DNA from 3 places in the Actinopolymorpha singaporensis genome. Region 3 is predicted to be linked to each of the others. Evidence: predicted binding sites of a transcription regulator. Region 3 holds the regulator's gene; each other region holds the start of a gene.
What was found. Region 3 encodes LexA, which represses DNA repair genes until DNA is damaged. Its sites were predicted from a motif close to TCGAACANNTGTTCGA; they were not measured.
Positions count from the first base shown of each region.

Region 1: a site for LexA is predicted at 7,244-7,259, ahead of BLU27_RS29995 (HNH endonuclease signature motif containing protein). Genes of this name have one in related genera too.
Region 2: a site for LexA is predicted at 7,093-7,108, ahead of BLU27_RS12625 (alpha-ketoglutarate-dependent dioxygenase AlkB). Genes of this name have one in related genera too.

Region 1 covers NZ_LT629732.1:4,262,255-4,272,928, reverse strand. The annotation lists gene pdxR (MocR-like pyridoxine biosynthesis transcription factor PdxR) at 1-197, shown strand, start outside; gene BLU27_RS19160 (EI24 domain-containing protein) at 231-1,028, opposite strand; gene BLU27_RS19155 (MBL fold metallo-hydrolase) at 1,125-1,952, shown strand; gene BLU27_RS19150 (DUF2188 domain-containing protein) at 1,965-2,312, opposite strand; gene BLU27_RS19145 (calcium:cation antiporter) at 2,455-3,624, shown strand; gene BLU27_RS19140 (DUF2127 domain-containing protein) at 3,630-4,133, opposite strand; gene BLU27_RS19135 (metallophosphoesterase family protein) at 4,147-4,644, opposite strand; gene BLU27_RS29995 (HNH endonuclease signature motif containing protein) at 5,213-7,126, opposite strand; gene BLU27_RS19125 (hypothetical protein) at 7,497-8,321, shown strand; gene BLU27_RS19120 (cupin domain-containing protein) at 8,290-8,799, opposite strand; gene BLU27_RS19115 (Gfo/Idh/MocA family protein) at 8,796-9,959, opposite strand; gene BLU27_RS19110 (GNAT family N-acetyltransferase) at 9,956-10,674, opposite strand, start outside.
Region 2 covers NZ_LT629732.1:2,772,186-2,782,859, forward strand. The annotation lists gene BLU27_RS12595 (alpha/beta hydrolase family protein) at 1-897, opposite strand, end outside; gene BLU27_RS12600 (ABC transporter substrate-binding protein) at 1,276-2,589, shown strand; gene BLU27_RS12605 (carbohydrate ABC transporter permease) at 2,615-3,553, shown strand; gene BLU27_RS12610 (carbohydrate ABC transporter permease) at 3,564-4,451, shown strand; gene BLU27_RS12615 (alpha/beta hydrolase) at 4,568-5,530, shown strand; gene BLU27_RS12620 (SDR family NAD(P)-dependent oxidoreductase) at 5,539-6,339, opposite strand; gene BLU27_RS12625 (alpha-ketoglutarate-dependent dioxygenase AlkB) at 6,441-7,070, opposite strand; gene BLU27_RS12630 (hypothetical protein) at 7,298-7,798, shown strand; gene BLU27_RS12635 (NHL repeat-containing protein) at 7,947-9,911, shown strand; gene BLU27_RS12640 (SMP-30/gluconolactonase/LRE family protein) at 9,908-10,674, shown strand, end outside.
Region 3 covers NZ_LT629732.1:5,553,606-5,564,279, forward strand. The annotation lists gene BLU27_RS24870 (SDR family oxidoreductase) at 249-923, opposite strand; gene BLU27_RS24875 (vitamin B12-dependent ribonucleotide reductase) at 1,249-4,095, opposite strand; gene nrdR (transcriptional regulator NrdR) at 4,302-4,796, opposite strand; gene BLU27_RS24885 (LysM peptidoglycan-binding domain-containing protein) at 5,215-5,913, opposite strand; gene lexA (transcriptional repressor LexA) at 6,272-7,009, shown strand; gene BLU27_RS24895 (hypothetical protein) at 7,053-7,919, shown strand; gene BLU27_RS24900 (ATP-dependent DNA helicase) at 7,992-10,139, opposite strand; gene BLU27_RS24905 (S9 family peptidase) at 10,275-10,674, shown strand, end outside.

The sequences.
Region 1 (10,674 bases), 1.3 Mb from region 3:
TTGCGCGGGCGCGACGGGAAGGGCTAGGGGTGGCCGGACTCGCTCCCCTGACGTTCGGTACGCCGAAGCCGGTCCGGCACGCGATCATCGTGGGGTACGGCACTCCGCCGGACCATCTCTTTCCCGGTGCGCTCGCCGCACTGTGCCGGGCCCTCGCCTACCCCGACGAACGCCGGCGGAGCCGACGTGGGAAGTAGGACGTGGGAAGTTGGACGTGGGGCGGGCTGTCCTCAGGAGCGGCGCCGCTCGGTGGGCTCGCCGAGCGCCCGCCGGGCGAGCAGCGTGGCGCCGGCGACCGCCGCCGGAGTGAACACGACCGCGCCGAGTGGGATCAGGAAGACCACGAACACCGCGACGCCGAAGCCCGCGGTCACCGGCCGGATCCTCCGCAGCGCCCGGCGGCGTTCGGCGAGGCCCATCCCCCGCCGTTCGAACGGCGTTCCGACGAGTTCGACCGCGAGCAGCCAGCCGCCGAGCACCGCACCGAGCACCGGCACGGCCGTCTGCCCCACCACCGGCAGGAAACCCGCCACGAACAACGGGACCCCGACCATGACCGACCGGGCGACGAGGCGGGACGAGTCGGTGACCCCGCGCCGCAGCGACCGGGCCCAGCCGACCTCGACCGGGTTCGGCACGGCGCCGTACTGCTCCTCGACGCGTTCGGAGATCCGCTCGTAGAACGGCCCACCGATCGCGAGCGTGACCGCGGTGAACGCGATGACGCCGATCAGGGCGGCCAGGCCGAGCAACGCCAGACCGGCGGCGAACCTCACGAACGTACGGGTGCTTCCGGACCAGTCGTCGGCGAACGGTGTGAGCACTGCGGCCACGTCACCGGCGAAGTACGCGAGGGTGAGGAAGGCGCCGAGGAACAATACTCCGGTGATGAGAGCCGGCACGACGCCGAGCAGTGCGAGCCGGGGGTTCGCGGCGTACATGCGCACACCGCGCACCAGCAGTCCCACGCCGGTGAGGAAACCGCCGGGGTAGCTGACCGCCGATGCCGGAGCCGATCGCGTACTCACGATCGGTGAGTCTAGGGCGTGCCTCCGATTGGGGCCGCCGGCCAACTCCGCGGAGTACCACCGAATGATCAGCCGTGGACAGGGTAGCCGGAAGCCATGTCCCATGACCCTGCCAACTCCGCCACGCCACAGTCCGTCGGTGAGCTGTTCTTCGTCGGCAACGCGACGGTACTGCTGAAGTACGGCCCCTTCACCCTGCTCACCGACCCGAACTTCCTGCACCGCGGTCAGCGTGCCTACCTCGGGCACGGGCTGACCAGCAGGAGGCTGACCGAGCCGGCACTGCGCGTCGACCAGCTTCCGCCGCTGGACGCGGTGGTGTTGTCCCACCTGCACGGTGACCACTGGGACCGGGTGGCCCGCCGCAACCTGGACTCCGGGCTGCCGATCGTCACCACGCCACATGCCTCGCGGCGGCTGCAGGGACTGCACGGCTTCCGGCGCGCGGTGGGACTGCGCACCTGGGAGCAGCACACCATGGCCAAGGGCGGCATGGTGCTCCGGATCACCTCGACACCCGGTCGGCACGCACCCGGGCCGATCCGCCACCTGCTGCCCCCGGTGATGGGCAGCGTTCTCGAACTCGCCACCGCCGAAGGCGAGGTGCACCACCGGCTCTACATCACCGGCGACACGCTGATGTACCCGGCCGTGGAGGAGATCGCCCAGCGTTTCCCGGCCACCGACCTGGCGCTGCTCCATCTCGGCGGGACGACCCTGCCCGGCGGGATGGTGGTGACGATGGACGCCGAGCAGGGCGCGGACCTGCTGGCCACGATCTCACCACGTCGGGCGGTGCCCATCCACTACGACGACTACGACGTGATGCGTTCGCCGCTGTCGGACTTCCGTGCGGAGGTGGAGCGGCGTGGGCTGGCCTCTCGGGTCAGCTACGTCGAGCGCGGTGAGTCGCTGACGCTGTGACGCTCGGGCCGCTCAGTACGTCTCTTCCTCACTTGGGCGCCGGTCGTCGTCGTGGATGACCACCCGGCTGGGGCTGTCGCCACCCGCGAGCTTGCGAGCGTCGGCCAGGGCCGCGTCGCGGTCGGTGTAGTAGCCGACCACTTCGTCACCCCGCTTGACGTGGAACGCGCCGCCGGCGGGGAGCACGGAGTACCTGACGGGCGCGGGCGTGGTGCCCGACGTCTCCCGGGCAGTCGTCTCCTGCTCGGTCTGACGTGCCTCACTCAACTGTTGCGCGGCCTCCCCCGCACTGGCCCAGGCCTGGGCCAGCCCGGAGTGGGTCTCCTGGGGCACGTCGGGTCGCTCCGGCAGCTCGCTCATGTGCCCAAACTATCCCCGACGCAGGCCAGACGCCGTCCGGCCTACGGCACCTGCCGCTTCACCAGGCAACTTTGCCTTGCCTTTACAATTGCCGCTCAGGGTTCTCACCCATTCGTCCGCCACGACTGGAAGGCTCCATGCCGTGACGCTCCCCCGCCGCCCGCCGTACGTCTCGTGGACGACCGTCGTACCGCTGCTCGCCCTTCTCGCGCTGGCACTCACCTGGGGCCGGTACCTGGCGGTCCCGTTCGCGCTGGTGATCGCGGTCGTACTCGCAGGAGCGGTGCTGTCCGCGGTGCACCACGCGGAGGTCGTGGCGCACCGGGTTGGCGAACCCTTCGGCTCGCTGGTCCTCGCGGTGGCTGTGACGGTGATCGAGGTCGCGCTGATCGTGACCCTGATGGTCTCGGGTCGTCCGGAGACGTCCCAACTGGCACGGGACACCGTCTTCGCCGCGGTGATGATCACCACGAACGGCATCGTCGGGATCTCTTTGTTGGTGGCCGCGCTGCGCTATGGAACGACCCGGTTCAACGCGGAGGGAAGTGGAGCCGCGCTGGCGACTGTGGCGACCCTGGCTGCGTTGAGCCTGGTGCTGCCGACCTTCACCCTCGGTGCCCCCGGCCCGGCCTTCTCCGCCGCCCAGCTCATCTTCGCGGCGATCGTTTCGCTCTTGTTGTACGGCATGTTCGTGCTCACCCAGACGGTGCGGCACCGCGACTTCTTCCTGCCCGTCCACCATGACGACGAGCCGGCCGCCGGACGTGGGAACGCTCCCACATCCGAGCGAGCCGAGGTCGAGACGGGCGACGTCGACGAGAGCGGCGACGCCGACGAACACGCCGCTCCCCCTAGCACCCGAGCGGCACTGACAAGCCTCGCGCTGCTGCTGGTGGCGCTCGTCGCCGTGGTGGGCCTGGCGAAGGTCGAGTCACCCGCGATCGAGACCGTGGTGAAGGCGGCCGGATTCCCGCAGTCGTTCGTCGGCGTGGTGATCGCGTTGCTCGTCCTGCTGCCGGAGACGATCGCTGCCGTACGCGCCGCCCGCAGGCAGCGGACGCAGATCAGCCTCAACCTTGCCTACGGCTCGGCGATGGCGAGCATCGGGCTCACGATCCCGGCGATCGCGCTCGCGTCGATCTGGTTGAAGGGTCCGCTCCACCTCGGCCTCGGGGCCACTCAGCTCGTCCTCCTGGCGCTCACCGTGGTCGTCAGCGTCCTCACGGTGGTACCCGGCAGGGCGACGCGGCTGCAGGGTGGTGTCCATCTCGTCCTGCTGGTCGCGTTCCTCTTCCTCGCGGTGAGCCCGTGACGGTGTCACCCCGGCGCGGCTGAGCGAGTGCGGCCGGCGGCACGTTGTCGGCCGTACTCGCGCCAGGTCAACCAGACGACGAACGCGTCGAAGACGGTCAACAGCACGAGTCCGACCGTCGGATGGAGCGCGATGCGATAGAGCTGGTAGCCGATGAAGGCGAGCAGGAACACGATCGTCCAGGGGTACGCCCACAGCTGGTTGCGCAGCAGCGCGACGACGAGGACGATCTTCACCGCGCCGTGCAGAAGCAGATAGACGGCACCGAACCACACCGTCGACCGGTGGAGGCCGGCCGTCAGGTGCAGCAGGTGGGTGGCCACGAAGTCGTGCGGGTCCTCGGAGATCTCGTGCTGGGTCGGCGTGACGACCAGCCGGTTGAGGGTGGCGGGCGACACCGCCAGCAGCAGGATCCCGCCGACCAGTTCGAGCAGGCCATCCAGCCCCTTGAGGATGATCCCGACCTCGAAGGTGCGGTCCAGCAGATCCCCGGGCTTGAACCAGGCCATGTCGCCACCTGCCCTACGTCACCGGAACGATCGACGCGTCCTTCACCCGACCGCGTTGGAGGACGACGATGCCGATCGTTCCGTGCGGCTGCCGTCGCCGGTCTGTCGGCGAGCCGGGGTTGAAGATCCGTACGCCGTCCTCGGTCTGCGTCAACGGGATGTGCGAGTGCCCGAACACCACGAGGTCGGCGTTCGGGAACCGCCGTCGCATCCGTGCCATCCGCCCCGTCGCCTGCCCACTGTCGTGCACCATCGCCACCCGAACGCCGGCCAGGGTGGTCTCGAGGACCTCCGGCACGCCCGAGCCCCACTCGGCGACCTCGGGTCCGTCGTTGTTGCCGACGACGGCATAAACGGGGGCGAAGGCCGCGAGTTCGTCCAGTACGTCAGGCGTACACACGTCACCCGCATGCAGGATCACATCTGCCGTCCGCAGATGCTCGGCCACGCGCTCCGGGCACGACTTCCACCGCCGAGGCGCGTGCGTGTCGGACAGGACGACCACTCTCATCGGCCCCATCATGTCCCACCACGGCCCAGCAGCGGTGGGGCGCGGCGGTGTCATGGCAGTCTCGGCGGATGCGGTCGGACGGCCTGAGTACGCGCCGGACTGGGTGAGGACCCGGTGAGCGCACTTCCGGAACTACTGGCCGACGGGACCGACGCGACCGCAGCACACTCGCCTCGGAGGTCGATGTGTCCGACGACGTGCTCGAGTCCTTGGCCGTACTACACATTCGCCGTGTCAACGCCACCTTGCCGGGCCCTGCCGGTCGCGACGAGGCGTGGTGGGACAACGGTGGAGGGCATGGTCAACGCCAACCCAGGCTTTCGACCGGGTCCAGGTGATCCGCTCACCAGACAGACGTTGCCTACGTTCTTTGGCGTACTGGTTGCGTCCAATCCGGTGCGGAAGGCCGCCCACGCCACGACGATCGGAGACCGAAATCCCGCGGGTGAGGAGGACATCCATGCCGCGATCTCCCTCTCCGCGCCGACGCTGATGGTCGACACGACCGATGGATACGACCCACCATGGCAGAGATCGTGAGCTTCGTTAACAGCTCTTGAAAGGCTTCTCAGAACGGCGGTAGGTCATTGTCGACCGTCCTTGTGCCCGTGGTGGTGACTGCTCGCTCGGGTGGTACCACCGGGTCGGTGAGGGATGGTGTTCTGCTGTGGTATTGCCGGCCGTGGGGGTCGGTGAGGATGTGTTCGCCGGGGCCGGTCTGCTCGAGTTTCCAGTCGCGTTCGGTCTTGGTTTTGTGGTGGCGTGGGCAGAGCGGTGCGATGTTGTCCACGGCGGTTTGGCCGCCGTGGTGGTGTTCGGTGTTGTGGTCGAGGTGGCAGGTCGCCGCCGGTCTCCTGCAGGTGGTCCATGCGCAGCGCTGGTCGCGGGCATGCACCAGCTCTGCCTGCAGCCCGCGCAGGAACCTCGCCGGGATGGGATGCAGATGCAACAACCGCCCGGTGACCGGGTGGGTGACCCCGACACTGAATCTCGCCTCGGGGTTGCCGAGATTGTTCGCCACCACGCGGCGGGCGACCTCGGTGATGACCGGCCCGAACCCGCCGAGCTCACCAGGCTGGCTGCTGAGTCCCATCAGGGTGGTCAGCGGCACGTTCAGCTGGATCTTCGCCCGCGTTCGTATGGCACCCCAGCTCGGTTGTGAGGAGCACCAGGGCGGTGTTGGTGGTGTCGGGTTACCTGTCGGTGGATCAGGCGGATCCGGCGGGTCGGCCGTTTCGTCGGGTCGGCGGTTCTGCCGCGGGATCTGACCCGCGGTAGGCCGCCCGCCGTCGGGAGCAGCTGCACCGCCTGTGGCTGCGCCGCGTCCCGCTGCGTTCTGCCCGATGGCGCTGCTATCTGCGTCCTCTGCGGCTGCGCTGCGCTCCGCGGCGTCGTGGGCTGCGCTGTCGTGCGTGGTGGAGCAGTGGCAGGGGGTGTAGTGGGCGGTGGTGTTTGCGGTTCCGGCGGGAGCGCAGTCACCGCAGTCACATCCGGCGCTGTGCAGGTCGTGGTCGGGGTAGCAGTGAATGGGACAGTGCCCCTGTTCGTCCGGCGTCTGCTCGGATTCACCTTCGGCTCGTTCGGCCTGGTCCTGCGCAGGCTGGTGTTGTGCCTGGCTTTGCGCCTCTTCTTGCTTGGTGTGGTGGGTGGCCGCTGGGGCTGAGCAGTCTTTGATGTCGGCGGTGCCGGTGAGTAGGGCGGCGGCGACGTCGGCGCGGAGTTGGCTGAGGGTGCGCGGGTCACCGGTTGATTTGACTGCGCGGGCGATGGCGTCGATGTGGCCGTACGCCTCAGCTGCCTGGCCTGCGGACAGGCCGCGGATGGCGAGGTCGGCGACGCCGTCGACGGCGGGCCAGATCGCGACGTTCCGCCCGGACCTGGCCGCGCGGTGACGTTTGGCGGCGGCGTCGGGGTCTGCTGTGACGACCTCGGCCTCCACCTTGGCCCGCAACAACCCGCCCCGCAGTTCCAGGACTTTGGGGAAGATCGCCTCCTCGATGGCACCCCACACATCGGGTTCGGCGTCGGTGATCCGGTCCACGATCACCCGCACATCGTTGAGCTCCAGCTGCCCGCTGGCCAACGCCTCACGTACCCGCGGCAGGCGGGGCAGGGTGGCGGCCAGGGCCACGTACTGGTGCGCCCGGTAGCCGGTCCACCCCAGCAACGGCTCCAGGACCTCCGGGGTCATCGGATCCGGCGTCACCCTGCGTCCGGCCGGGCCGTCAACCATGCCGGGCTCGGCGTAGGCCAGCGCGTTCACATCGGACAGGCACTCAGCCTCCAGCCAGCAGATCAGCCGCCGCCGTGCCTTGATCGACTCCTCCAACTCGAACCCGTTACACCCAGCCACGTCGACCCCCGCCACCGCGGCAGCCAACCCAAGACCCGCCGGCAGATCAGCAAACCCCGCAGGCAGCACCCGACGGCCACCGGGCTCATCACCCAGGTGGCCGTCGAAGCACCCACCGCCATCGCTCACGCGTTCGATTCTACCGAACAAGATCGGCTCATGCGCGCCGGAAACCCCTTACCCACAAGACGAATCAACGCCAACCTAACTTGCGCGAACCATGCTTCTTGCGTAGGTCGCCGGTCATCGAGCCGGTGGTCGGGCGCGCGCGGTGACCGGCGCCGTGGCCGTGTCCCGTACCCGGATTCCAGCCGCAGGCAGACGACGCCCTCGTCTTCGCCGGTCGGCACCCGGCCGTCGTCGCCAGTTCAGCGGTCGAACTCGGTGGCGTGCTCACGCCGACAGTCCTCAGGGCCGGGCGCGACGATCTGGACGTACGGGCGGAGATCGCGCACGAGACCTTCCACGTCTTCTGCCGGCAGCGTCATCCAGGAGATTCGTGGACGAGTCCGCGGCCCTGGGCTACCCCGTTGAAGACGCGGACGTGCTCACGCTGCGCCGCCTGGAGGCAGAGGCCCTCCGCCGCGCCGTGCTCGCCGCCTTCGAGACCGGCTCAGACTCCGGCGCCCGGAAGACGTCGGCCGGCTGGGCTGCGACGGCTCTCACTCTGCGGCGGGAGCGCCGGCAGATCCTCGTTGACGCGGCCGCGCAGTACGAGCGTGATGTGGAGCGCTGCGAGGGTCTCGCGTACTACGTGGAGGGCAGGGTAGCGGGCAGACCGCGGTGCCTGGGGGCGTTGGCCGAGCCGGTACGTCCGGACGACATCCGCCGTGCCGCCTACGCGACCGGGGAGGCGATCGCGCTGCTCCTCGACCGGTTCACGCCAGGCTGGCAAGCAAGGCTGGAGACCGACGACACGTCGTACCTCGACGACCTGCTCCAACCTGCCGTCGCCGACGCCACGCGGAGGGATTTCTCCGCCGGACACCGCGCGACCGCCGTCGCCCGGGCACGGGAAGCCGTCGCGGCGCTGCGGGAGGAACGCCGTTCCCGCCGTCAAGCCCTCCTTGCCCGCAACGACAAGGTGGTGCTCACCACTACCGGCCACAAGCCCTTGCGAGTACTGGGACTCGACCCGATGAACCTGCACCGTCTCGGATCCCGCGACGTCCTGCCCACCCGTTACCTGAAGCTCGGCGGCGAGGGGTTCGTACTCGAACTCTTCGACTGCCAGGCGCTGACCGAGGGCGCCGGCGACCATCCGCTGTTCGACGGCCTCCGGCGCGTCACGTTCATCGGCGGCGACGGCGCTGGCGCTCCCTGACGTCCTCGCTGTTGGTCATCACCGGACCGGTCCAGCGCAGGTCCGGCTGGTTGACCACGATCGCCTCCTGCGTCGTACGGGCGATGACGACCAGTGCCTCCTGGTCGGGGTCCGGGTTCTCCTCCCGGTGCGGGACGTACGGCGGCACGTAGATGTACTCCCCCGGGCCGGTCACGATCCGGACCTCCCGCGGCTCAGGCCCTTCCAGGTCGAGGAAGACGAACTCCGGTCGCCCGCTCACCACGAAGATCGCTGTCTCGGAATGACCGTGGTGGTGGTTCTCCGAGGCGGTCGCCGGCGCTACGTGCGTCTGGCCCATCCACAGCCGACGGGACCCGACCGACTTGCCACTGATCGCCTCCACCCGTCGCATCCCCGCACTCTGCGCGGTCGCCTCGGACAGCCCCGCCGGCGCGACGTGGTGCAGCATCCGGTGGAACGGGTCGTCCGGGACGGGCGGGACAGCGGGGTGGTTCATGCGCGTACCTCCTGCTCGGAAACGAAGTCCGGGACCTCGATGCGTTCGCCGCCTCGCAGCGCCGACTCGTGTCCACAGATCCCGGGCGCCGTCCAGGCCGCGGCGGTGAGTGCGTCGACCACTGGCGCGCGGGAGTCCACGATGCTGGTCACGAACTCGTGCACAAGATGCGGGTGTGAACCGCCGTGCGCGCTGCCCAGTCGCACGGCAGGCGCACCCTCGCCAGGGTGGAAGGTCGTGGGCCGAACGAACGGCGCCAGCTCCGGCGGCAACAGGTCCGGACGGTCCAGCGGGTGGACGACGGTCGCCGACGCGCTGCGGCCGCGGCCGACGGGTCCGTCTCCGCCGCCGAGCGGCTCCAACCTGTACACCCGCAGTCCGTCGTCCTCGTTGAGCTGCGGCCATTCCACGCCCGCCTCGTGCCCGTACACGGAGAAACCCTCGTAGTACGTACGACCGGTCTGGAAGAACGACACCGTGACCTCGGCTGCCAGATCTCCCTTGTCCAGTTGGAAAAGTGCCGTCTCCACCGGGAACGGGTTGTCGAAGTCGCCGCGGCGGTCGGGGGTCAGCCGGCCCGACCCCAGCCCTACGGCGGTCCGCACCCGGGCACCGGCCAGCGCCAGCAGCGGGGAGAGCGCGTGCGTGGAGTACGTCATCGGCGGGTAGCCGTACCAGTAGCGCGGGTATCCGTCGAGGTTCTGGATGTGCGCGCCGCGCAGGAACGTCAACGCACCGAGCTCACCACGCTCGTACAGGTCACGGACGTGGAAGAACTCCCGCCCGAAGACCATCGTCTCCATCATCATGTACGTACGTCGAGACGACCGTTGCGCGGCCAGCACCCGGCGGATCCCGTCCAGCGTCGTCGCCATCGGCACCGCCGACGCGCAGTGCCGGCCGCTGTCGAGCACCGCGACGCTCTGGTCGACGTGGAAGCGAACCGGAGTGGCGATGTGCACCGCATCGAAGTCGTCGGAGGCCAGCAACGTTTCCAGGCTGTCGAACCGGTCGCGTACGCCGTACGTGTCGGCGACCCTGTGCAAGGTGTCCTGGTCGATGTCGCAGAGCGCCACCCGGCCCACCTCGGGATGGCTGCGGTACAGCGGCAGGAACTCACCGCCGAACCTCCCGCCCACCACCGCGACGTCGATCGTCATCGGTTCGCTCCCTCCGCGCTGCCGGCGTGCTCCGGGACGCGCAGGACGACGAACGGCGTCTCGCACCGCAACACGAACCCGAGCGCGGTATAGAGCCGAACGGCCGAGGCGTTGGTGGCCGCCGCGTGCAGGAACGCCGTCCGTCCATCGGCTCGGATGTTGGCGGCCACGGTGCGGACCAGCCGGCCGGCCAGGCCCTGGCCGCGGTGTGCGTCGTCGGTACACACGGCGCTGATCTCGGTCCACCCGGGCGGGTGCACGCGGGTGCCGGCCATGGCCACCAGGCGGCCGCCGCGACGGATTCCGAGGTAGCCGCCGAACTCGATGGTGCGCTTCCGGAACGGTCCCGGCTGCGTTCGCTTCACCAGGTCGAGGATCTCCGGCAGGTCGTCCGCGCCGAGGGGCTCGGCCTCCTCGTCCGCGCGGAAGTCGACCCCGGACTCGACGAACTGGACACCCTCGAGTCGCTGCACCACACCCCACCCGTCCGGCGGAACGACGTGCCCGCCGGACAGGGTCACGACCGACCCGGCACCGGTCAGCCGGGCCAGGTCGGCCCAGTCGGCTTCGGTCGGCTCGCCGGGCAGTGCGGCGAACGGCGAGACGTCGGGCTGGTAGCGAACGGCCCGTCCGAGAGTCTCGGCAAGGTGCGCGTGCGGACCGGTCAGCGCCGCGTACACCGGGTTGTCCAGTGGGTGCCCGCCGGCGGATCCCA
Region 2 (10,674 bases), 2.8 Mb from region 3:
GGCTCCGACGTCGACCAGCAGTGGACGCGGCGCAAGCAGCCCTTGCAGGTCCGGCAGGTCGACCAGGGTGAACAGGCCGGGGGTGATCTGGGAGCCGCAGTAGTTGAGGTCGCGGAACCCGAAGACGGCGAACAGGTCGCTGTAGCAGATGATCTCGGCCGCGCGCAGCCGCTCGTCGGTGAGCGCGCTCCACAACGTCATCGTGCCGCCGCCGGACAGGCCCATCACGCCCAGCCGGTCGGCATCCACGAACGGCAGGGTGACCGCGTGGTCGACCAGGCTCCGCCCGTGGGCGAGGTTGATGCCGAGCGGAGTCATGCCGAGCATCGTCGCCTGCAGGTAGTAGAGGTTGCACCAGTCCCGGTTGCCGGCCACGTCGTGGTGGTGCGGTTTGCGGCGGTCGTCCTGGTCGCCGTACCCCATCCAGTCGATTCCGAAGGTGACGAACCCGTCCTCGGCCATCCGGCGGCCGTAGGAGGTGTGGGTGTCCAGGTCGGCGTCGCGGTACTCGGGGGAGGAGGCGTTTCCCATGATGACCTCCTTGCCACCCGCGGAGTGGCCGTGCCAGCACAGCAGCGCCGGACGTCGTTCACCCGGCGCCAGGTCGGCCGGCCGGTTGACGTAGGCGTAGGCGTCGAGGTCCTCGCTCACCGACAGCAGCCAGCGCTGGGTGAGCACCGTGCCGTCCTGCCACTCCGCCACCAGGTCCGCACGCCGCTCGGACGGCGCGGCGGGCGGGAGGCCGAGCGTGGCCAGCACGTCCGGCAGGGCGCGTGCCCGCCAGGCGGCGACGTCCTCTCCCGGCCGGTAGCCGTGTTTCGGGTGGTTGTGGTCGGCGAGGGTGCGGAACATCTCGTACGGGCTGGTGTTGCCTGGCTTGCCTGATCCGTGTGGCATGACCTTGGACGCTAGTGCAGGCGCCCGCGACCCGTCCACGGCCCGTGCGCCGCGTGCCCGGGGTCGGCCGTGTCCTTCGCACCCGGGAAGGGCGGTGCACTCCTACTCGAAATAACGCGAAATGGGCCAGCTTTTTGTTGAGCGCTCAGCACTTGAAAATTCAGTCCCTAATTCCGCCTCATAATTTGAAGCCAATGCTGTCCGAAGCTGGCCACCCCGCTTCCCCGTGTATTGACTCCCGTCGTACGCTCAACGCCTCCGGCGGGGGAATCGTGTGTGTCGCGCCAACCGAATTGTCGTCAGTAGGAAAACGAACTGCCCTATAAACGTGTTTGTCGGCGGTTCGATGCTTTCGAAGGGCTGGTGAAGATGGCGTCTGTGACCAGAAGGTCGCTGCTCAAGGGGGCCTTGGCGGCGGGAGCTGCGGTCGCCGGCGGGTCGGTTCTGGGTAGCTGTGGCCAGGCGCCGAACTTCAATCGCGGGGTGAAGAAGACCCTTAATTTCTGGGCATTTACCGACTCGCGGATCGCCTGGCAGAAGAAAGCGTTCGAGCTGTACAAGAAAGAGAAGAATCCGGACTTCGAGATCAACTGGCTCATCCTGCCGTTCACGCAGATGCACGACCAGTTGCTCATTACCGCCCAGGCCGGATCCGGCGGCCCGGACATGGCCGACGTCGAAATCAGTCAGTTCCCCCGTTACATCAAGGGGGACGTTCTTTTTGTCGATCTGGCGGCAAAGCTCAAGCAGATGGGTGAATGGGACAACCTCTACCATCCGTCCGCGACCGACCCCTGGACCTGGCGCGGCCGTACGTACGGCATCGGCAACGAACTGAACGCCTGCCTGCTCAGCTACCGCTGGGACGTGTGGAAGAAGGCGAAGGTCGACACCAACATCTCCACCTGGGAGCACTTCGCCGAGGAGGCGAAGCGCTTCCACCGTGACACCGGCAGCTACCTGATCGACCAGGCCTACCTCGACTGGAGCCAGTGGTGGATGCAGACGCTGCAGCAACGCGGTGGCTTCTTCCACCCGAACGGCCATCCGGCCTTGGACACCCCCGAGGGCGTCCGCACGCTGACGTGGATGCAGAACGCGATGAAGGCCGGGTGGTCGACCCTCCGACCGACGGGTCAGTCCTACAACGTCGCGCTGTCGCAGGGCAAGATCGCCTCGCTGATCGGCCCGTCCTGGCAGTTCAGCGGGTACGTCCAGCAGAACATCCCGGAGACCAAGGGCAAGTGGCACCTGATGCCGTTCCCGCGGTGGGAGGCGGACAGCGGCGCGCGCACCGCGACCTGGGGCGGCACCGGCGTGACGGTGCTCAAGACCGGCAAGTACGCCGAAGAGGCCCGCGACTTCGTGTTGTTCGCGCACACGTCGGCGCGGGCGCTGCTGGACGACTTCGAGATCCGGCAGGTGTGGCCGACCTACAAGCCCGCGTTCGCCGACAAGCGGCTGTCCCAGCCGCTGCCGTTCTTCGACAACCAGCGGGTGGGCGCCTTGATCCACCAGGTCTCACCGGAGATTCCCACCGCGTACATGTCGCCGTACTGGCCGGAGACCACCAGCACCTTCGTGCGGGTGGGCCTCACCCCGCCGATGCAGAACCTGCGCATGTCGCCGCGGTCGGCGCTGACCGCGGCGCAACGGGAGTCGGCGGACACCATCAGCTTCGTGACGGCGTAGGGCCGAGGGAAGGAGAGGTTGCCTGATGGCGACGTCGACATTGAGTGCGCGCGTGTCCCGACCGCTGGCCCCGGCGCGGACGTGGTGGTGGCGACGACAGAGGAAGGTGGCGCCCTATCTGTTCATCGCGCCGTTCTTTCTGCTGTTCCTGGTGTTCGGCCTGTATCCGATCGTCTACTCGTTCATCCTGAGCTTCACCAAGGGCTTCGGGTTCGAGCACCGGACGTTCGTGGGACTGGGCAACTACATCCACTTGATGTCCGACCCGCGGTTCCTGATGGCGCTGCGCAACACCACCATCTACGCGCTCGGCAGCGTGGTCCTGATCGGCGGCCTGTCCCTGCTGATCGCACTGGCCATCAACTCCCGGTCGGTGCGCTGGAAGACGTTCTACCGGACCGCGTTCTTCTTCCCGGTGCTGACCTCGGAGGTGGTCATCACCGTGATCGCCGCCCGGATCCTGGACGATCAGTTCGGTCTGCTCAACACTGCGCTCGGATGGTTCGGCGTCGGGCCGTTCGCCTGGCTGACCGACCCGAAGCTGGTGATGCTCGCCATCGTGCTGATCGGTGTGTGGACCTGGACCGGCATCAACGCGTTGTACTGGATGGCCGGCCTCAACGGCATCGACGACGACCTCTACGAGGCGGCCTCGATCGACGGGGCCAGCAGTTGGCAGGCGTTCCGTCACATCACCCTGCCGCTGCTGAAGCCGATCGCGTTGTTCGTGGTCCTGCAGGCGATCATCGGCTCGTACAACCTGTTCGCCCTGCCGTTCCTGCTGACCAACGGTGGGCCGTCGGACGCGTCGCTCACGGTGACGCTCTACATCTACAACCAGGGCTTCCAGTTCTTCAACGTCGGCTACGCGAGTGCGATCGCCTACGTGATGACGTTCTTCCTGCTGATCGTGTCGTTGGTCAACATCAAGGTCTTCCGCGGCAGGTCCGCGCCCGGCGAGTGAGGTGGAGTAAGTGGCAGTCATTCACAAGGTGTCCGCGCGGACTTACGTCGAGACCGCCCCGGCGGTGGGGACGAGGCGACGCTGGCCGGCCATCTCGTTCGTCGTCGTCAACGTCCTGCTGCTGGTCGGCGTCCTGGTCGAGGTGTTGCCCTACCTCTACATGGCGTTCAGCGCGTTCAAGAACAACGCGGAGATCTTCGGCGTCCCGCTCACTCTGTGGCCGCGGACCTGGACGTTCACCAACATGACGCAGCTGTTCCAGGGCTTCCCGGTCGCCCGGTGGATGCTCAACACCGCGATCGTCGCGGTGGTGGGCACGTTCCTCGCGGTGATGCTCGCGTCGCTTGCGGGCTACGCGTTCGCCAAGCACGACTTCAGGTTCAAGAACCCCCTGCTGTTCATGATGCTGGCCACCATCCTGCTGCCCAGCCAGGTGCTGCTGGTGCCGCAGTTCCAGATCATGCGAACGCTGGACTGGTTCAACACCTACGAGGGCCTGATCATCCCGCGTGCGGTCACGGCGTTCGGCATCATCCTGATGCGGCAGTACACCCTGTCGATCCCGAACGAGCTGCTCGACGCCGCCCGGGTGGACGGCGCGAGCGAGTTCGGCATCTGGTGGCGGATCGTCGTACCGCTGGTCCGTCCCGGCCTGGCCGTGCTCGGCATCCTGACGTTCCTCGGCCTGTGGAACGACTACTTCTGGCCGCTCATCATCACCACCGACCCGAAGATGTTCGTCATGAACCTCGGGATCTCCTCGTTGATCGGACCGTACGACTTCCGCTACGGAATGTTGCTGTCCGGTGCGCTTCTTGCGTCGCTGCCGGTGATCCTGGTGTTCATCTTCTTCCAGAAGCAGTTCGTGGCCGGGCTGACGAGGGGTGCCCTCAAGTAGCTCACCGGGCAGGAAAGTCTTGCTGGAGTTCCGGTTGGCGTTCGAATCGGTGCGTTCTCGTCGTACGTTGTGAGTCGTACGTTCCGAGTCGTCGGTTTCGGTCTCAGGAGCAGCCCATGACGGCGAACCCGCGAGGTATCGCACTCAACCCGGCCGCGCAGGCGTTCGCCGAGGCGACCGACGCACCGCCCTATCTCCACGATCTGCCGCCTGAGGAGGGGCGGGCCGTGGTGGACGACGTCCAGTCCGGGGACGTCGACAAGCCCGAGGTGTTCGACCAGTGGGTGACCGTGCCGGGCGGGCCCACCGGGTCGGTTCGGGTGCGGATCGTCCGTCCGCCGAGGGCGCGGGGCCTGCTGCCGGTCATCGTCTACGTGCACGGTTCCGGCTGGGTGTTCGGCAACGCCCACACGCACGACCGGCTGGTCCGCGAACTCGCCACGCAGGCGAACGCCGCGGTGGTGTTTCCGGAGTACGACAGAGCACCCGAGGCGCGTTACCCGGTCGCGCTGGAGCAGTGCTACGCGGCGGCGCAGTGGGTGTGCGCGCAGGGGGCGCTCCAGGGGCTGGACTCCTCCCACATCGCGGTGGCCGGTGACTCCGTGGGCGGAAACCTGGCGATCGCCCTTACCCTGTTGGCGAAACAGCGCGGTGACGTGCGCTTCGTCGCGCAGGTCGAGTTCTACCCCGTGACCGACGCGGCGTGCGACAGCGCCTCCTACCAGGAGTTCGCCGAGGGATACTTCCTGCGCAGGGACGCGATGCGGTGGGCCTGGGACCAGTACACCACCGACGAGGAGGAACGCTCGCTGATCACGGTGTCCCCGCTGCGTGCCCGCCTGGACGATCTTCGTGACCTGCCGCCCGCGCTGGTGATCACCGCGGAGGCGGACGTGCTCCGCGACGAGGGCGAGGCGTTCGCCGTCAAGTTGCGGAGGGCCGGCGTGCCCACGACAGCCGCACGCTACGCCGGGACGATCCACGACTTCGTGCTGCTGGACGCGCTCCGCGAGACCGGCGCGGCCCGGGCCGCGGTCGCCCAGGCGGCGACGATGCTCCGCGAGCACCTGAAGGCCTGAGTGGCCGCTCAGGTCGCGTGGGCCGCCCGGTCGTAGGCGGCGCGGGGCATCTGGGTGGCGAGCTTGCCGCCGCTGACGTCGATCAGGGTTCCGGTCACGTAGCCGGCCTGGTCGGAGGCGAGGAAGCAGACCAGGTTGGCGATGTCGTCCGGCGTACCCCACCGGCGGATCGTGAGCAGGTCCAACAGCCTGTCCTGTTCCTCCGGTGAGCGTTCGGCGAAGTGGTTCATCTGCGTGGGCACCATGCCCGGGGCGTAGGCGTTCGCGGTGATGTTCCACGGGCCCAGCTCGCCGGCGAGCGCCCGGGTGAAGTGCGCGACCGCCGCCTTCGCCGAGGCGTACGCCGAGCCGCCCGCGGTGGGGACGATCGCGGCGAACGACGAGACGTTGATGATGCGGCCGGAACGCTGCTCCTTCATCACCGGGACGACGGCCTTGCACATCAGGAACGTTCCGGTGAGGTTGACGTCCTGGCAGCGGCGCCAGCTCTCCTCCGACAGCACGTCGACGGGCCCGCCCGCGACGATGCCGGCGTTGTTGACCAGGATGTCGATGCGGCCGTGCCGGCGTACGGTCTCCTCGACGACCTCCTGGATGCGGGCGAGGTCGGTGACGTCGCAGACGAACTGACTCGCGGGTACGCCGCTCTCGGAGCCGAGCTCGGCGCCCAAGGCGTCCAGCTCGTCGGGGTGGACGTCCAGCGCCACGGTGGTGACCCCTTCGGCGGCCAGCCGGCGCACCAGCGCGCGGCCGATCCCGCGCCCGGCGCCGGTCACCACGGCGACACGTCCACTCAGATCGATGTGCATGCCCGTCAGCCAACCACGAAGGCGGGCGGGCGGTGGCCGAGCTGTCCGGGCATGGTCTGCCCTGTCTCGCTCCTCGGGCCGGGTGTGAGGCGGGCCAGGGCTCAGCGCACCCCGTGCGGACGGAACTGGATGCTGATCCGCGGCCCGACCACTCCCTTGGTCTTGGGCACGCAGTGCTCCCAGGTGCGCTGGCAGGAGCCACCCATCACGATCAGGTCGCCGTGGCCGAGCGGATGACGGATCGTCTCTCCGCCGCCGCGCGGTCGCAGCAGCAGGGAACGCGGGGCGCCGAGAGAGATGATCGCGACCATGGTGTCGTCGGTGCGGCCGCGACCGATCCGGTCACCGTGCCAGGCCACGCTGTCGCTGCCGTCGCGGTAAAGGCACAGTCCGGCGGTACGGAAGGGCTCGCCCAGCTCCTCGGCGTAGTGGGCGTCCAGGGCGGCCTTCGCCTCGTCGAGCAGTGGGTGGGGAAGGGGCGCGTCCTCGTCGTAGAAGCACAGCAGCCGCGGGACGTCGACCACCCGGTCGTACATCTGCCGCTTCTCGGCGTACCACGGGACCGTCTCACACAGCCGCTCGAACAGCTGGTCGGAGCCGCGCACCCACCCGGGCCGAAGGTCGATCCATGCTCCATAGCTGAGCGGCACCCGGCGGACGGCGCCGGCGAGCTCGGCCAGGCCCGGCTCGTCGGCGTAGTCCAGCAGGGAGCCCTGGAACGCCGCGGTCACGTCTCCGACCCTACCCGATGCTTCGAACAGACGTTCGCCGGAGGCGGTGCCCGGAGTGTCAACCGGACGTTTCGGACCGCCCCGCCGCATGGAACCTGATCCGGTGGAGCGGTTCAATAGCGATCACCTGACAGCCCTGACAGCGAGTTCACGGGAAGGATGCCGATGACGCCTGCCACCGCCGACCCGCGGACCGCTCCGGCGCCGCCGCGGCGCAGGAGGGAGCCGTGAGCCGGCATCGTTTCCACGGCGACCCGGCCCGCTTCGAGGTGGTCGCGGCGTACGTCGGTGAGCGGTTCCCGACGGCGAAGTACGTCGCGGACGTGGCCGGTGGCCAGGGCATGCTGGCGCGGCTGCTGCGCAAGCGGTACGGCATGGAGTGCGAGGTGGTGGACCCGCGCGGCTGGACGCTGAAGGGTGTGCCCGGCCGGGCGGAGGAGTACTCCGCGGCGATGGCCGACTTCTACGACGTCGTGGTCGGCCTGCATCCGGACGAGGCGCTGCGGGAGGTTGTCGACTCAGCCGTCACCCGTCCGGTCCTGGTGGTGCCCTGCTGCAACTTCTGGGATCGCTCCCACCGGCTGGGCCAGGCCGAGCTCCTCGCCGCGGTCGCCGCGCACCACCGCGGCCTCGGTGGCCGCTGCGAGACCGTACGACTGGACTTCCGAGGGCCGAAGAACCTCGGCCTCGTCCTCGAACCCCCCGCTGCGCCTGGCCGCGACGCCTGATTCGTTCCCGGGGAGCCGCGGCGACCGAACGCGGACGCGGATCGGCCGACGGCTGTCATCCGCACTGGTCGTTAAATACAGTCCGGACCGAAACATCGCACCGGCAGACTTCGACGTTCGTCCGCCCCGAGCCCGCGGGAGGCACGCCATGCCAGGTTCCGCGATCGTGTCCGCTGCTGCCGCCACCGCCGCCGTCGCACTCACCGTCGCAGCAGCGTTTCCGGCCGTCGCGCCTGGCTCGGCGCGAGGTGTGGCCGAGAAAGAGAGTGCGGCCGCCCCGGTCACCGACCTGGGCCCGGCGTCCTCGGTCACCGTCCTCAACGGCTCCGAGCCGATCGGCGACCGCATCTACGTCAACACCGGCGGGGTCAGCCCGACCGTCGTCGGTGCGTACGACCCGGCGCAGAAGCGGGTCACCCAGCGATACACCTTGCCGACGGGGCAGGGCGCGTGGGCGACGACCGCCGTGGGCACCGACCTCTACGTCGGTACGTACGCACCGGGGGACCTCTACCGGGTCGACACCACCGGCACGTCGGTGCAGAAGGTGGCGGACGTCGGCCCGGACGACTTCATCTGGGCGCTGGACACCTCCCCGGACGGCAAGGTCTACGGCGGGACGTACCCGCGCGGCCGGGTCTTCGAGTACGACCCCGCGACCGGCGCGAAGCGCGACTACGGGACGGTGGTGGCGGGTGAGCAGTACGTCCGCAGCATCGCCGTCGACGACACCACGATCTACGCCGGCGTGGGGTCGCACGCGCACCTGATGGCCATCGACCGTGCCACCGGTGCCGGCAAGGACATCCTGCCCGCGGAGTTCGCCGACCGTACGTTCGTCGCGACCCTCGCCCTGGAGGACGGCGTACTCGCGGCCGGGCTGTCGGCGACCGGAACGATGCTGCTGATCGACACCGCCGATCCGACGCGTTACGAGGTCGTCCAGGCGCCGAACGACTCCTACATCACCGCCATCAGCATCGACGCGGCGAACAACGACGTCTACTTCGGAACCCGCCCGTCCGGCACGCTCTACAAGTACGACCGGGACACCGGCACGCTCACCTCGCTGCTGGTTCCCTACGACGGCGCGTACTTCGGCCGGATCATCATCGACGGACGGACGCTGCGCGGCATCCTCACCAGCAACGTGGTGAGCTATGACCTCGACACGGGGGAGTACGACGGCGTCGACATCACTCAGGCAGGCATGCCGCCGGCACCCGAACTCGCGATGGCGATCGCCACCGACGGGCCCCGCGTCTACGTCAGCGGCAAGGCCGGGGTTCAGGTGCACGACCTCGCGGCGGGGACGTCGAGCCGGGTGTTCCTGCCCGGTGAGGCGAAGGCGATGACGCCGGTACGAGGAGAGCTGTGGCTGTCGGTCTACACGCTGGCCTACCTGTTCCGGATGTCGCCCGGCGGCGAGCCGGTCCGGGTTGCCACGCTCGGCAACGACCAGACCCGGCCACTGGACGCGGCGTACTCGCCGAGCGACGGGTTGCTCGCGGTCGGAACCCAACCGGAGTACGGCAGGTACGGCGGCGCGCTCGGTCTCTACGATCCCGGCGTCGGGCATCTGTCGGTGTACCGCGACATCGTCCCCGACCAGTCGGTGCGGTCGGTGGCGATCAAGAACGGAACGGTCTTCCTCGGCAGCAGTATCCGCAACGGACTGGGCACCACGCCGCGGGCGCCCGAGGCGAAACTGGCCGCCTTCGACCTGGCCACCCGCACGGTGACGTACGAGCTGGTACCCGTTCCCGGAGCCAAGGAGATAGTCGACCTGGTGGCCACCGGCGACCGGGTGTACGGCGTGACGGAGACCGGGCTGATGTTCGAGTACGACCCGCGCCGGCGACAGGTGCTGCGGACCGCGCAGGTCGCGGACGGTGCACCGGCACTGGTGTTGGTCGGGCGGACCATCTACGGAGCCGACACCCGCCACGTCTTCCGGGTCGACCGGTCCACCCTCACGGCCACGACGGTGGTGGACGACCTGCACACCGAAAGCTACAGCGGCGCCATGATCGCCGCCGCACCCGACGGCTCCGCGCTGTACGCGCTGCGCGGACGCAACCTGGTTCGGATCGGACTGGAAGGCAACCGATGACCCATCCCGAACGCAACAACGACGGCATCACCAGGCGTCGCCTGCTCGGCGCGGCCGGCGTGGCCGGTGTAGGGGCGGTCGCGACGACGCTTCCGGCCGGCATGACGCCCGCGTATGCGTCGGGTGCGACGACGGCCGACGCTGCTTCGGACCGTACTTCGGCCCCCGCTTCGGGGGCCGCGCCGACCGTCACCGACCTCGGACCGGCGGTGCTGGGCGCGCCGATCGTCGGGGCCACGGTCGCCGGTGACAGCGGCTTCGTGGTGACCCGTGGACTCGAGCCGCCGATCCTGGCCGAGTACGACCTGGACACCGGGAGGGTGGTTGCCAACCACGAGTTGACGACCGGGCTCGGCGGCTGGGGCACGGTGTCGGTCGGCGGGTTCGTCTACGCGGGGATGTACTCCGTCGCGGACATCCACCGGCTGAACCTCGCCACCGGCGCCGTCGAACGCCTTGGCCGCCTGGGCAACGAACAGTTCGCCTTCGACCTGACGGCCTCGCCGGCCGGAAAGATCTATGCCGGGACGTTTCCGGGCGGGAAGGTGTACGAGATCGATCCCACTGGGTCCGGTGGTCCCGTCATCCGCGATCTCGGTCAGGCGGTGCCGGGGCTGCAGTACGTCCGCTGTGTCGCGGCCGGCCCGGACGGCACGGTGTACGCCGGTACCGGCACGTCGGCCCGGCTGGTGGCGATCGACCCGGTGTCCGGCGCCCGGACCGACATCCTGCCGGCGTCGCTGCACAGTGAGTCGTTCGTCTA
Region 3 (10,674 bases):
CGAGGCGGATCGGCCGGGCGACGCTGCCCACATCGTGCCTCAGCTACATCGATACCCTGGAGCATTCCACGTCGTCGAAGTGACTCACATCACTACCGCGTGGCTCAGGCGTGGCGGGCCGGAACTTTTCACATGGCGTTCACCGGGGTTAACTCCGGGCGCTGACTTCCCGGCGATCCGGAAGGTTGCAGGCCGCCGCCCGCCGTCGGCGACTTTCGTCTGCACGGGTCTGGGTGAGCCGGCGTGTGTCAGCCCTCTCGGGCCACCCGCGCCACCGCGTCCTCGATCGGCTCCTCACCGCCGACGAGTTCGAGCACCATGCCGGCGGTCGCCGGGGTGTCCAGCAGGGCGGCGAGAACGGCAGCCACGTCGTCGCGACTGACCGACCCGCGGTCGACCCGCGGCGCGAGCCGGACCCGGCCGGTACCCGGGTCGTCGGTGAGGCGCCCGGGACGCAGAATCGTCCAGTCCAGATCACGTTGGCGCAGATCCTCTTCGGCGGCGAGCTTGGCCCGGAGATAGGCGACGAACACCTCGTCCACGCCTTCGGGAGTGGCCCCGCCACGGACAGACTCCACACCCATCGACGACACCTGGAGGAACCGCCGCGTCCTGGCCTGCTCGGCCGCGGCGGCCAGCAGGACTGCCGCGCCCCGGTCGACGGTGTCCTTGCGGGCTACCCCGCTGCCTGGCCCTGCGCCCGCGCTGAACACCGCGGCGTCGGAGTCGGCCAGGAGGTCGGACACCTCGTCGACGTCGGCATGCTCGAGGTCGAGCACGGCCGGCTGAACGCCGACGGCCTCCAGGTCGGCGGCGTGAGCGGGGTTGCGGATGATCCCCACCACCTCGTCCCGGCGCCGCGCCAGCAGGGTCCCGAGGCGGATCCCGACCTTGCCGTGGGCACCAGCCAGTACGACGCGCATCGTCGCCGCCTCCTCCTCGTGTCGCCGTACCTGCGGGGTCGCGGTACCTGTCGCCTGTCGTCGCCGAGTTCGCATGCCCGAACTCGTACGTCTGAGCTCGTCACTTCTCCTGCGCGCGTAAGACGTCGGAGAGGTAGTCGAAGACCACATCGGGGTCGGCGTAGACGGTGGTGCTGGCCTGGTGGGTTCCCATGGACGGCCTCCTCGGTCGGTACGACGTGCCCGCCGTCCCACCTGACCACGGCCGAGAAGTACCCGCAACCAGCTGTCCCCGAAACCGGAGTTTCGGGGACAGCGGGTTGCCACCGGTGGCTCGTGCGCGGGTTCAGCTGCAGCCGCTGGTGCTGCCGCACCCCTCGCAGACGAAGCAGCTTCCGGCCGGGCGCATCTTCGTGCCGCAGGTGAAGCACAACGGCGCGTCGGCGGTCGTGCCCTGGATCGCCTCCAGCAGCTCGGTCGAGGTGTGCGCCTCGACCGGTGCCGGCTTGGCGGCCGGCGCAGCCGCGGCGGCCTCCTCGACCTCCCCCGCCTGGCGGAGCGAGGACGCGTCACCGGTGTCGGTCGGCACCTCGGCCGACTCGTACGAACCGGTCTCGAGCTGACGCTGGCGCTCGTCGGCGGAGTAGATCCCGAGCGCCGACCGCTTCTCGAACGGCAGGTAGTCCAGGGCCAGCCGCCGGAAGATGTAGTCCATCATCGACTGCGCCATCCGGACGTCGGGGTCGTCGGTCATCCCGGCGGGCTCGAAGCGCAGGTTGGTGAACTTCTGGACGAACGTCTCCAGTGGAACGCCGTACTGCAGCGCGATCGAGATGGCGATCGAGAACGCATCCATCACCCCGGCCAGGGTCGACCCCTGCTTGCCGAGCTTCAGGAACACCTCACCCAGCCCGTCGTCGGGGTAGGAGCCGGCGGTCATGTACCCCTCGGCACCGCCCACCGTGAACGACGTGGTGCGCGACGGCCGCGACTTCGGCAGCCGCTTGCGGGTGGGGCGGTACTCCACGACGACCTGGGGAGCGGTCTCCTCCTCCTTCACCTCGGCCTTCTTGGCCCGGGCGTCGGACAGCGGCTGGCCGACCTTGCAGTTGTCGCGGTAGATGGCGAGTGCCTTCAGACCCAGCTTCCAGCCCTGGAAGTAGATCTCCTCGACCTCCTCGACGCTCGCCGTCTCCGGCATGTTGACCGTCTTGGAGATCGCCCCGGACACGAACGGCTGCACCGCGGCCATCATCTTCACGTGGCCCATCGGGCGGATCGCCCGGGCACCCATCGCGCAGTCGAACACCTCGTAGTGCTCGGGCTTCAGACCGGGCGCGTCGACGACGTGCCCGTGCTCGGCGATGTACTCGACGATCGCCTCGACCTGCTCCTGCTGGTAGCCGAGGCTCGCCAGCGCGCGGGGGACGGTGTTGTTGACGATCTGCATCGACCCGCCGCCGACCAGCTTCTTGAACTTGACCAGCGCGAGGTCGGGCTCGATACCGGTGGTGTCGCAGTCCATCGCCAGCCCGATGGTGCCGGTGGGCGCGATGACCGACGCCTGGGCGTTGCGGTAACCGTGCTTGGTGCCGACCTCCAGCGCGCGCTGCCAGGCCTCCCCGGCAGCAGACAGAACCGAGCGGTCGAGCTCGCCGACCGAGCGCACGGCGTCGTTGGCGGCGGCGTGCTTGCGGATCACCCGCTGGTGCGGCACGGAGTTGCGGGCGTAACCGGCGTACGGGCCGACGATGCCGGCCAGCTCAGCCGACCGCTTGTAGGCGGTGCCCGTCATCAGCGAGGAGATCGCGGCCGCCATCGCCCGGCCGCCGTCGGAGTCGTAGCCGTGGCCGGTGGCCATCAGCAGCGCGCCGAGGTTGGCGTAGCCGATGCCGAGCTGGCGGTAGTCGCGGGTCGTCTGCCCGATCGCCTCGGTTGGGAAGTCGGCGAAGCAGATCGAGATGTCCATCGCGGTGATGACAAGCTCGACGGCCTTGGCGAAGTTCTCCACGTCGAACCGGCCGTCGTCACGCAGGAACTTCAGCAGGTTGAGCGAGGCGAGGTTGCACGAGGAGTTGTCCAGGTGCATGTACTCCGAGCACGGGTTGGACGCGGTGATCCGCCCGGTCTCGGGGCAGGTGTGCCAGTCGTTGATCGTGTCGTCGTACTGCAGGCCGGGGTCGGCGCAGCTCCAGGCGGCCTCGGCGATCCGGCGGAAGAGCTTCTTGGCGTCGACGTCCTCGAGCACCTCGCCGGTCTGCCGCGCACGAAGGCCGAACGACGTGCCGCCCTCCACCGCACGCATGAACTCGTCGGAGACCCGCACGGAGTTGTTGGCGTTCTGGTACTGCACGGAGTGGATGTCGGCACCGCCGAGGTCCATGTCGAACCCCGCGTCGCGCAACGCGCGGATCTTGTCCTCCTCGCGCGCCTTGGTCTCGATGAACTCCTCGACGTCGGGGTGGTCCACGTCGAGGATGACCATCTTCGCCGCCCGGCGGGTGGCACCGCCGGACTTGATCGTGCCGGCGGAGGCGTCGGCACCACGCATGAACGACACCGGGCCGGAGGCGGTGCCGCCGGAGGACAGCAGCTCCCGGCTGGCACGGATGCGGGAGAGGTTGACCCCCGCACCGGAGCCGCCCTTGAAGATCAGCCCCTCCTCCTTGTACCAGTTCAGGATGGAGTCCATCGAGTCGTCGACGGCGAGGATGAAGCACGCCGAGACCTGCTGCGGCGACGGCGTACCGACGTTGAACCACACCGGGCTGTTGAAGCTGAAGTACTGGTGCAGCAGCATCCAGACCAGCTCGTGCTCGAACACCTCGGCGTCTGCAGGGCTGGCGAAGTAACCGTGCTCCTCACCGGCCGCGCGGTAGGTCTTCACCACCCGGTCGATGAGCTGCTTCAGGGTCCACTCGCGCTCCGGGGTGCCGACGGCGCCGCGGAAGTACTTCGTGGTGACGATGGTGGACGCGTTGACCGACCAGAAGTCGGGGTACTCCACGCCGCGCTGTTCGAAGACGGTCTCGCCGGTCTTCCAATTCTGCTGAACGACGTCCCGGCGCTCCCAGGTCACCTCGTCGTACGGGTGGGTGCCCGGGGTGGTGAAGATCCGGCTGACCTTCAGTCCCTTCGCCGAGCGCCCCTTCGTGCCCCCGCGCGTGCTGGGACCGCTGACCGTCTCCGTCATGCTGGCTCTCCTTGTCCTGCTGATCGTCTGCGCGGATCAGCGTCGTGGTCCGGGCGGGACGCTTCCCCTCGTCCCCCCGGGGTCGTGGACTTCCTGTGTTCTTTCCGTCGTCGTGGGCGGCCTCGCGGCCGGGTGTGTCCGGGCCGGCTGCGTCTGGGGCCTCTTGTGTCCGGACTCTTGTCCTGTCCGGTTGTCTGGCCTGTTGTCTAGGACCGGCTGGGTTGCCGGCCCGGCCGTGGCTCGGGCACCGTCTCGTCGTGTTCGGCACGCAGCACCGCGATCTCGGACTCGAAGTCGGCCAGGGAGTCGAAGCTGCGATAGACGCTGGCGAAGCGCATGTAGGCCACCTCGTCGAGCTCCCGAAGCGGGCCGAGAATGGCGAGACCCACCTCGTGGGAGGGGATCTCCGCCGAACCGGTGGACCGGATCGTCTCCTCCACCCGCTGTGCCAACTGCGCGAGGGAGTCCTCGGTGACCGGGCGGCCCTTGCACGCCTTGCGGACCCCGGTGATGACCTTCTCGCGGCTGAACGGCTCGGTGACGCCACTGCGCTTGACCACCGCGAGCGTTACCTGCTCGACCGTGGTGAACCGGCGCTCGCAGTCCAGGCACTGGCGCCGACGACGGATGGCGGCTCCGTCATCGGCGGTGCGGCTGTCGACCACGCGACTGTCTGGATGCCGGCAGAACGGGCAGTGCATCGCCTCGTGACTCCCCTCGCCGCCGGCGGGCACGACGCCCGGCCAATCTCCGTCCGACCACTCGCCGACACCGCCTCCCTGGGGACGAACCTGTGGATGACCTGGGGAGAACCTGTGCCTGGCGAATCACAACCTGTGGATGACTTACAGGTCTGTAACTACCACATCTAGGGGTACGCTACGTCGGTCGTTCGAGGCACGCAAGGCGCCCCGCGTGTCGCTGCGGACACGTCTCGGCGTCCCCGCAGGTCAGGCCCGCGAGGCGGGTCGAAAGCAACATTTCGGCTCGGCGTGTCGGCCCGGAGATGGGGGCGAACACGGGTCATGGCCGACCGCCGGAGGGCGCACGGGAACGCACGGCGCACGGGCACACGCAGGCTCGCGCCCCGCTCGGGCAGGCGGGCTGGCGGGCGGCAGGTCAGCGGGCCTGGACAGGGACGATCAGCCGCTGGCCGACCCGGAGGTCACCGGCGCGGGAGAGGTCGTTGAGCCGGGCGATCTCGTCGATGGTCGCCCGCGGGTCGGTGTTCGGGGTGAGCTGGGTGGCGATTCCCCACATCGTCTCCCCCGGCTCCACCGTGATCGTGGTCGTGGCCGTCGGGCCGGCCGCACCAGCGGCGGGCGCGGCATCGAGCACGGCCTGGGCCAGGAGCCCGAGGACACCGGCGAGCGCGAGCGCTGCCAGCGCCGTCATCGTGGTCAGGACCAGCCGCCCCCGCCTCGTGAGACGAAGACTGGAACCGGCGCCGCGCCCGCCGGCCGGGAGCACGCACGACCGCACGCCGCGCGGACGCGGCGGACGTCGACGAACGGCAGGCGGTTGCGGGGTGGGGGTGGGCCGCAGCCGCCCGCCCGCCTCCTCGCGCAGGTCCGCCCGGGTCACGCCTGGCACAGCAGTCCGGGTGGCACCCTCCGGCACCTGCCACGGGCGCATCCGCAGGAAGGGGCGGACGTCACCGGCCTGGACGTCACCGGCCTGGACGTCACCGGCCTGGACGTCACCTGGGCGTACGGGCGGCGCGACCGGGCTGAGGTGCCTGCGGCCGCGGCCCGGAGCACCGCCGGCCCGACGGGACACGAAGTCCTCGAGATAGACCACCGACGCGCTGTTGCTCATCGTCCGACCTCCCACGAACACCGATTCACTTCCGTCACGCCTTCGCCGCCCGTCACATCGCCGCCGGCCGCTTCCGCTGCACGCATCCGCGTCACCACTTCCACGCCGGCGCTCGAACGACTGTTCGACGTTCCCACTGATGGATTTCTACACCAGCCCACCGACAAGCACCAGAGTTCCCTCGAAAACACGTTCGACGGAGCTGCCCGAAAGGCTCCTTTCCTGGTCTTTCGAGTTCCGGTAAAACAATCGCGACACGCGTCGAACAGATGTTTGAAAGTGCTATGACCAGGCTCTAGGCTCACTTCCGAGGGTCGGCAGAGTCGCGGCCCGAAATCTGTGGAAGGAGACAACCGCTATGCCCAAGCGGAAAAACACGGCGACCGAGTCCTCGACGGCGACCGTCCGGGAGTTGCCCGACGGCCCACCCGACGCGACCGGACTCACTCCACGCCAGCGTCGCATCCTCGAGGTGATCCGCGACTCGGTGGAGACGCGCGGATATCCCCCCGCGATGCGTGAGATCGGCGACCTCGTGGGCCTCACCTCGTCCTCGTCGGTCGCCCACCAGCTCAGAGTCCTGGAGACCAAGGGGTTCATCCGCCGTGACCCCAACCGGCCCCGCGCGCTCGAGGTGCTCGCACCCTCACCGTCCACAAGGCGGCCGTCCCTGTCGGGCGTGCCGGCCTACGACGAGACCGACAGCGGCGAGGACCGCCCTGCGCCGGCGTTCGTGCCCGTGGTGGGGCGGATCGCCGCCGGTGGCCCGATCCTGGCCGAGCAGTCGGTCGAGGAGATCATGCCGCTGCCGCGGCAACTCGTCGGCGAGGGCGAGCTCTTCCTGCTCCGCGTCCGAGGTGACTCGATGGTGGAGGCGGCCATCTGCGACGGTGACTGGGTGGTCGTACGCCAGCAGCCGGAGGCGGAGTCGGGCGAGATCGTCTCGGCGATGATCGACGGCGAGGCGACCGTGAAGACGTATCGCCCCCGTGACGGCAAGGTGTGGCTGGTGCCGCACAACCCGGCTTACGAGCCCATCCCTGGAGACGACGCGGTCATCCTCGGTAAGGTCGTCGCCGTCCTACGTCGCGTCTGAGCAGGAGGCGACGCTCGTCACAGGAGCTATCACCGGGAGCGACATGTCCGACCCAGCGGCGGAGACCGGCACCATGCCCGGATCCAACCATGCACCTCTCAACGTGGGTGCCGCGGAGTCCGGGCGTCCGGGACCCCCGCCGAAGGAGCCACTGGACCCCAACGCCGGGAAGAGTCTCATCATCGAGGTGGACGGGGCGCGATGGGCACGCGTCCCGATCCAGACCGACCTGTTCGGCCGGGGTGACCAGGTGGCGGACAAGCTCAGCGACTACGTGGTCAAGACGGTCCGGCTCGCCGAGGACGACTCCAGGTTCGAAGGTGCGTTCGCCGAGCCGTGGTACGTCGTGGTGAGCGAGAAGATCGTGGCGATCTCGCAGGGACGGTCCTACTTCACCTGGGAGATCAACCCCACCCCCGCGGCCAGGGTGCTGTCGAAGTGGGTGCAGCGCACCCCACACGGCATCGGACTCGGCAGCCCGTGGACGATGCAGCTGGCGATCAAGGAGGCCGGGCTTCCGCGCATCCTGGTCGCAGCCGGGGCCAGCGTCGTGGGCAAGGCGGTGGGCCGGCGTGGCTGGTTCTACCGGGTGGCCGGCCACCGGGTCAACGCGATCGACGGGCCTACGCCCTACTCCGCGTTCCCGTCCAACGTCTCGGCGAAGCTGCCGCCGAAGGCGCCCGACAAAATGGCTGCCGAGATCACCGCGGCAGTCCGTAAGGTGCTCCCGCCGGGGCCGGCGCGCACGCTGGGCGGCACCGTGGTGATCGACTCCAACGACCTTGGCCGGGACGTCCTCGGTCACGACACCAGCCAGCCGACCGAGTTCTTCGCCGAGCTCTTCCGCGACAACCCGTTCGGCCAGGGCCGGCAGCAGACACCCGTCGCGGTGTGCGTCCATCGGCCCTGACCGAGCCCACGACCGACCCGACGACCGACCCGACGACCGTCGCCCGAGCCGACAGCCCGCCCGGCCACGGTTTTACTGCTCGCGAGCTGACCGGAGCCGGCGCAGCGCTCCGAGCGCGACGTCGCGGTCGCCGGTGAACCACATCGGCGGCAGCGACGCCCGCAGATAGGTGCCGTACCGCGCCGTGACCAGGCGCGGGTCGAGCACCGCCACCACTCCGCGGTCGCTCGACCTGCGGATCAGGCGGCCCACCCCCTGCGCGAGCAGAAGCGCGGCGTGCGTGGCTGCCACGGACATGAAGCCGTTCCCTCCCGCCTCGTCGACCGCGCGCTGACGCGCCGAGGTCAGCGGATCGTCCGGGCGCGGGAACGGAATCCTGTCGATGATCACGAGCTGACAGGCGTCACCCGGCACGTCGAGGCCCTGCCACAGCGACAGCGTTCCGAACAACGACGTGTCCGGCTCGGCGGCGAACCTCCGGTGCAGCTCGCTCAGCTGCCCCTCGCCCTGGCAGAGCACCTCGACTCCCAGCCGGTCCCGCACCGCCGCGGCCGCCTCCTCCGCCGCCCGGCGGGAGGAGAACAACCCCAACGTCGCTCCGCCGGCCGCCTCGACCAGCTCGCTCACCTCGTCCAGGACCCGCGGAGAGATCCCGCCCCGGCCGGGCGGAGCCAACCTGCGGGCGACATAGAGGATCGCCTGCCGGCCGTAGTCGAACGGCGAGCCGACGTCCAGGGCGCGCCACGGCAGCGGCTCCACGACGTCCTTGCCGCCCTCACTCGCCGAGTCACCGTCCTGTTCTCCGGTCGAGTCGCCGTCCATCTCACTCCCGGCACGGGCTTTCCGGCCGGACCCGCTCGCCTCGCCGGCGGCACCGTCGGTCCCACCACCCGCCTGGCCGTCCCCGTCCGGGATCCGGTCGACCGGGCGCAGGCCCACCGACCGGGCGGCGGCATCGAAGTCCCCGCCCAGCTTCAGCGTCGCCGAGGTGAGAATGCAGGTCCGTTCGGCGAGCAACTTCTCCCGCAGCAGCCCCGCGACCGACAGCGGCGCCACCCGAAGCTCCGGACCGCCGCGCTCGCGTTCGGCCACCCACACCACGTCGTACGGCGACAGTTCGCTGACGCGTTCGGCGACGTCACGGATCTGCTCGACGTAGGAACGCGCCTGCCGGCGACCCGACTCGGCGTCGGAGTCCTTCTTCTCGCTGGGAAAGGCCGACCAGGCCGAGCGCGCGGAGTCGCGGACCAGCGCGACCGCGGCGGCGAGCTCGGAGCTGGGCGTCTCCACCCTGCCCAGCGGGGCGGACGCCAGCGCCGAGCGCAGCGCCTCCCCCGCGTCCTCCAGCGGATCGGCCTCGCCGCCCTCACAGAACGGCTGTGCTCTCCGTGCGGCACGTTCGATCATGCCCGGGGACAGCTCGGCCGAGGCGGTCCCGGTCACGCGGGCGGCGAGTTCGTGCGCCTCGTCGATGATCACCACGTCGTAGTCCGGCAGCACCGAGATGTTCTCCAGCGCGTCGATCGCGAGGAGCGCGTGGTTGGTGACGATCACGTCGGCCGCGAGCGCGCGTTCGCGGGCGCGTTCGGCGAAGCACTCCCCGCCGTACGGGCAGCGCTGCGCACCCAGGCACTCCCGAGAGGACACCGCGACCTGCGCCCAGGCCCGGTCCTGGTGGGTGGGTGCGGCGTCACGGTCACCCTCACCACCGGTCTGTGCCTGCATCGTCGCCCACGACCGAAGCTCCAGCACCTGCCGGCCGAGCGGACCGCTCGGCACGCGTTCCAGCAGCGCGCCCTGCTCATCAGGGACGCCGTCGCGCACACGGTGCAGGCAGGCGTAGTTGTGGCGTCCCTTGAGAATGGCGTATGACGGACGGCGTTCGAGCCGCTTCTCGATCGCCTCCGCGAGCTGCGGAAGATCGCGACCGACCAGCTGGGCCTGCAGCGCGAGGGTCGCGGTCGCCACCACGACCGGACGTTTGCGGCCACCCGGGTTCAAGAACGCCGGCACGAGGTACGCCAGGGACTTCCCGGTGCCGGTGCCCGCCTGGACCACCAGGTGCTCGCCGGTGGCAATCGCCCGGGCGACCGCATCGGCCATCACCAACTGGCCGGGGCGCTCCATGCCGGCGAGGGCGTCGACCGCATCGTGGAGCAACTCTCGCACGCGGTGGTCGGGACGTTGCTGGTCGGCGGAACCCCGCGCTGCGTCGGCCATCCCGCGAGGCTATACCGGCGGAGGTCCGGGCAGAACCGACGGCACCACACGGCCGGGGTGGCGCCGGGCGTGCGCGGGCACGGTCTGGCACGTACCGCCCTGCCGGATGTCCCCGGGATGTGGTGGGATCGCTGCATGACCTACGACGCCGTTCCGCTCATCCCCCGCGCGGTCCTGTTCGGGAACCCGACCTACGCGAGCCCCACGGTCTCCCCCGACGGCACGCTGCTCGGCTTCCTCGCTCCCGAGGAGGGCGTGCTGAACGTCTGGGTCGGCCCGGTCGACCGCCCGCACGAGGCGACGCCGCTCACCCACGACCGCGGCCAGGGCATCCGGGTCTTCGGCTTCTGCCACGACGACCGGACCCTGTTCTACCTCCAGGACGCCGACGGCGACGAAAACTGGCGCCTGCACCTGCTCGACCTCACCGACGGCCGCGAGCGGTGTGTCACGCCGTACGACAACGTTCAGGTCCGAGTTCTCGGCCACAACCGCTGGCACCCGACGACGATGCTGCTCGGCATCAACAAGGACC